DNA from 2 places in the Brachybacterium tyrofermentans genome. Region 1 is predicted to be linked to the other one. Evidence: riboswitches for the same ligand, from Rfam matches in the RefSeq annotation. Region 1 holds a riboswitch; the other holds the start of a gene.

Region 1 (2,178 bases):
GCCGCAGTCCGTCGCCCAGGGAGAAGGACACGTCGTAGCGGGCGAAGATCTCGCACAGCTCGTCGAAGTGCTCGTACAGGAAGTTCTCGCGGTGATGGGCCAGGCACCAGCCGGCCAGGATCGACCCGCCGCGCGAGACGATCCCGGTGACCCGGTTCGCCGTGAGGGGCACGTACCGCAGCAGCACCCCGGCGTGGATCGTCATGTAGTCCACACCCTGCTCGCACTGCTCGATCACGGTGTCGCGGAAGATCTCCCAGGTCAGCGCATTCGCCTCCCCGTCGACCTTCTCGAGAGCCTGGTAGATCGGCACCGTCCCGATCGGCACGGGGGAGTTGCGCAGCAGCCACTCGCGGGTGGTGTGGATGTCGTCCCCGGTGGACAGGTCCATGACGGTGTCCGCGCCCCAGCGGGTGGCCCACTCGAGCTTGGAGACCTCCTCGGCGATCGACGACGTCACCGCCGAGTTGCCGATGTTCGCATTGATCTTCACCAGGAAGGCCTTCCCGATGATCATCGGCTCCGCCTCGGGATGGTTCACGTTCGCCGGGATGATCGCGCGCCCTGCGGCGAGCTCGCTGCGCACCAGCTCCACGTCGCAGCTCTCCCGCAGCGCGACATAGCGCATCTCCGGAGTGATCTCGCCGCGCCGGGCGTAGTGCATCTGTGTGACCCGGGTGCCGATGGGGGAGCGCAGCGGGGCGCGGCGGGCACCGCGCCACTCGGCGCTCGCCTCGCCGCGGCGCATAGCGCCCCGGCCGTCGTCGGACAAGGATCGGTCGCGGCCGACGTACTCCTCGACGTCGCGGCGGCCGACGATCCAGTCCTCCCGCATCGGCGGCAGTCCCACCTCCGGTTCGCACCCTGGGCCGGCGGTGCGATACACCGCCAGCGGCGGGTTGGCGGTGCCATCGGGAGCATCGTCCTGGAGGACCCGGGTGATGGGCACACGGATGCCATGGGCGGGATCCTCGAGCACGTCGAGGCGGTGGGTGGGGTAGTTCTCCAGTCGTGCGAACTTCTCAGGGCGTGCGGACATGGCGCTGCGCTCTCCTTCTTCCTTCGCCGGCATTATCCGGGGCAGGTTCATTCGGTACTCGGACTGCGACAGTCCGATCTCAGCCCGTTGCATCGGGCACCCGAGGGATCGGCGACGATAGTAGCACCCGTCTCGACCGTGAGGATGCTCGAGCGGCTCGCCGCTGCCTCCCCTCGCGGTCGCCGGCCGCGAGGGGAGGCAGTGGATCTGGTGTGGCGCGTGCGAACGGTCCGGACTGCGATCCCGGAGTGGGGGAGGTGGGCCTGGTCGGCGACGAGGTGCCCTGCCCGTCGGCCTGGAGCGTCAGGACGGTCGAGCGTCCGCGCAGGCAGTGTTGGCTACGCTGGGAGTCGCGGCGCTGCCACCCCGGCGCGACCCTCCGTGGAAGGCGGCCCCATGACCCTCACCGACCTGCTGGACGCCCTCGATTCCGGCCAGGCCATCCCGGCGAACTCCCCGTTGCACGCGGTCATGCACGCCACCAGCCAGGAGGCGCTGAAGGTCACGGGAGAGCTCAACGGCGGCTATCACGAACCCTCCCGGGTGCGAGAGCTGCTCGCCGAGCTCACCGGCCGTGAGATCGACGAGAGCGTCACCCTGTTCCCGCCCTTCACCTCCGACTTCGGCAAGAACATCCACCTGGGCAAGCGCGTGTTCCTCAACGCCGGCTGCCGCTTCCAGGACCAGGGCGGGCTGCACATCGGCGACGACTGCCTCATCGGGCACAACACCGTGATCGCCACCCTGAACCACGACCTCGCCCCGAGCCGCCGCGGCGACCTCCACCCGGCCCCCGTGACGATCGGGAACAACGTGTGGATCGGCGCGAACGTGACGATCCTGCCCGGCGTCACCATCGGGGACGACGCCGTCATCGCCGCCGCCTCCGTCGTCACCAAGGACGTGCCGGCGAAAGCGCTCGTCGTCGGTTCGCCGGCCCGGGTGATCAGGACCGTCGAGGACTGAGAGCTACGCGCCGAAGGCCGTCGCCTCGCAGCGACGGGATGGCACCCACCAATTGGCGGGTGCCCCGCTACCTTGGGGCTTATGGCTCTTGAATTCCAGCGTTCGACGATCGCGGCTGTGCGCGCCGCGCTGCCCGAGCACCAGGTGATCGAGAAGCCACGCACACCGGCGTG
Region 2 (2,178 bases), on a different contig from region 1:
ACCGGGTGACGATCTGGTGATCATCGACCTCTCGACGGGCGTGCTGTGAGGCCCGACGCCCCGTTCTACGTCGGCACCACCCGGCCCTCCCGGATCGGCTGGACCCGCATCGGCCTGACGGTGCTGGCCGGCGTGATCGCCACGCTGCTGATGTCCTCGCGCAGCAGCGTGGCCGCCGGCCTGCTGATCGCGTTCCTGTTCGTCCTGCTCACGCTGTGGACCTGGATGGGTCAGCATGCGCGGTTCGTGGTCGACGAGCGCGGCCTCACGGTGAGCCTCGGCGGCTTCCTGCCGCGCAAGCCCTGGCCGCTGGCGGACTTCCGCACCGTGCAGTACCGCACGCTGGGGGCCTCCACGGTCGGGGTGACGCTCGGCGGGTACGGCTGGCGTCGGGGCCGGGCCTCCGCGTCCACGGCCGCGGAGCTCACCCCCGTCGGCAGCCGGAAGATCTACACGACCGGCCAGGCGCAGCAGCCGTACCGGCTGCTGGTGACCCGCGCAGGGAAGATGGTCGAGATCGTCGGGCGCTCGGGGACGAACTATGTGATCTCCCCCGAGGACACCGAGGCGACCGCCGCCGCGATCGACCAGGCGATCCGCGCCCGACGGTGACGCGAACCGCGCCCGTCGGTGACGCGAACCGCGCCCGTCGGTGAGACGGCTAGACTGGCGGGGTCATCCACTGACAGGGGAGCACCTCCACGGTGCTGAGAGTGCGCGAACCTGCGCAGACCCTCGAACCTGATCCGGCTCGCGCCGGCGTAGGGAGTCGGGACATCCGCGCGGGGCCACCGGTCCTGTGCGCCCCTTCCGTGCAGATGGAAGGAGAAGTGATGACGCGTTTCCGCACCCTCGACCTGATGGTCACCGTGCTGATCGGGGCGGCCTTCGGGGTCGCCTATCTGGGATACGGGCAGCTGTACACGCTGATCGGTCCGTTCACCGCCGCCTTCAAGCCGGCCGAGGGGCTGCTCGCCGGGATCTGGTTCCTGCCGGGCATCCTCGCCGCGCTGCTCGTGCGCAAGCCGGGCGCCGCTCTGTTCGCCGGGCTGCTGGCCGCGGTGCTCTCGATGCTGCTGGGCAGCCCGTGGGGCTGGGGCACCGCGATCTCCGGGCTGATGCAGGGCGGCGGCGTCGAGCTCGCGTTCCTGCTCACCCGCTATCGGCGCTTCACGCTCCCGGTCGCGATCCTCGGCGGGCTGCTCGCCGCCGTCCTGGAATGGGGCTGGGAGAAGGTCATCTACTACCCCGAGATGAGCTGGCCGTTCTCCCTGGCCATGCTGGGGGCGTTCCTGGTCTCCGGGGCGCTGCTGTGCGGTGTGCTGGGCTGGGCGGCATCCCGCGCCCTGGCGGCGACCGGCGCGGTGGACTCCCTGCCCTCCGGTCGTGAGCATGCCCGCATCGCCGAGGCCTGAGACGATCTCTGCGCAGTCGTCCCCGGCAGCGCTGGACGGCCTCACCTGGCGCCCGCTCACCCGGCGGGAGCCGACGATCGCTGGGCTGGATCTCGTGATCCCTGCCGGCCAGCGCGTGCTGCTGGCCGGGGCGAGCGGGAGCGGCAAGTCGACGGTGCTGCGCGCCCTCGCGGGTCTGCTGGACGAGGAGACCGGCGAGGGCAGCGAGCTGGTCCCGCCCCCGCGACGGCCCGGCGAGCGCGGACTGCTGCTGCAGAACCCCACCCATGCGCTCGTGGCCGCGACCATCACGAGGGATGCCGCCTTCGGACCGGAGAACGCCGCCCTGGACCGCCCGGAGATCCACCACCGCGCCGAGGACGCCCTCGCGTCGGCCCGGGTCGATCTGGATCCCTCCCGCGCCCCGCTGGATGTCAGCGGCGGACAGCAGCAGCGCATCGCCCTGGCCGGGTCGCTCGCGCTGGGTCCCGATCTGCTGCTGCTCGACGAGCCGACGAGCATGCTCGACCCCGCGACCGCACAGGAGGTGCGCACGGCGATCCTCGAGGCCGCCGAGGGCCGCACCCTCGTGCTCGCCGAGCACCGCATCGAGCCCTGGCTGCCCCACGTCGACCGGCTGGTGGTGCTCGGCGACCAGGCCCGGATCCTCGCCGACGGGGACCCGGAGGAGGTGCTGCGGGAGCGGCGGGAGGTGCTCGTCGAGGCGGGGGTGCTGGTCGAGACGGAGGCGCTGGAGGACGTCGCGACGTCGGCTGCACCGCAG

The links. A riboswitch is a leader RNA that binds a small molecule or an ion and turns the genes downstream of it on or off. The one in region 1 is predicted to bind thiamine pyrophosphate.
Region 2: another riboswitch for thiamine pyrophosphate. It lies ahead of ABD093_RS15665 (ECF transporter S component); the one in region 1 lies ahead of thiC (phosphomethylpyrimidine synthase ThiC).

Annotation. Positions count from the first base shown of each region.
Region 1 covers NZ_BAAAIR010000005.1:5,608-7,785, forward strand. The annotation lists gene thiC (phosphomethylpyrimidine synthase ThiC) at 1-1,039, opposite strand, end outside; TPP riboswitch at 1,041-1,151, opposite strand; gene ABD093_RS01055 (sugar O-acetyltransferase) at 1,436-2,005, shown strand; gene ABD093_RS01060 (hypothetical protein) at 2,087-2,178, shown strand, end outside.
Region 2 covers NZ_BAAAIR010000046.1:349,537-351,714, reverse strand. The annotation lists gene ABD093_RS15675 (M13 family metallopeptidase) at 1-20, shown strand, start outside; gene ABD093_RS15670 (hypothetical protein) at 46-612, shown strand; TPP riboswitch at 678-785, shown strand; gene ABD093_RS15665 (ECF transporter S component) at 834-1,415, shown strand; gene ABD093_RS15660 (ATP-binding cassette domain-containing protein) at 1,393-2,178, shown strand, end outside.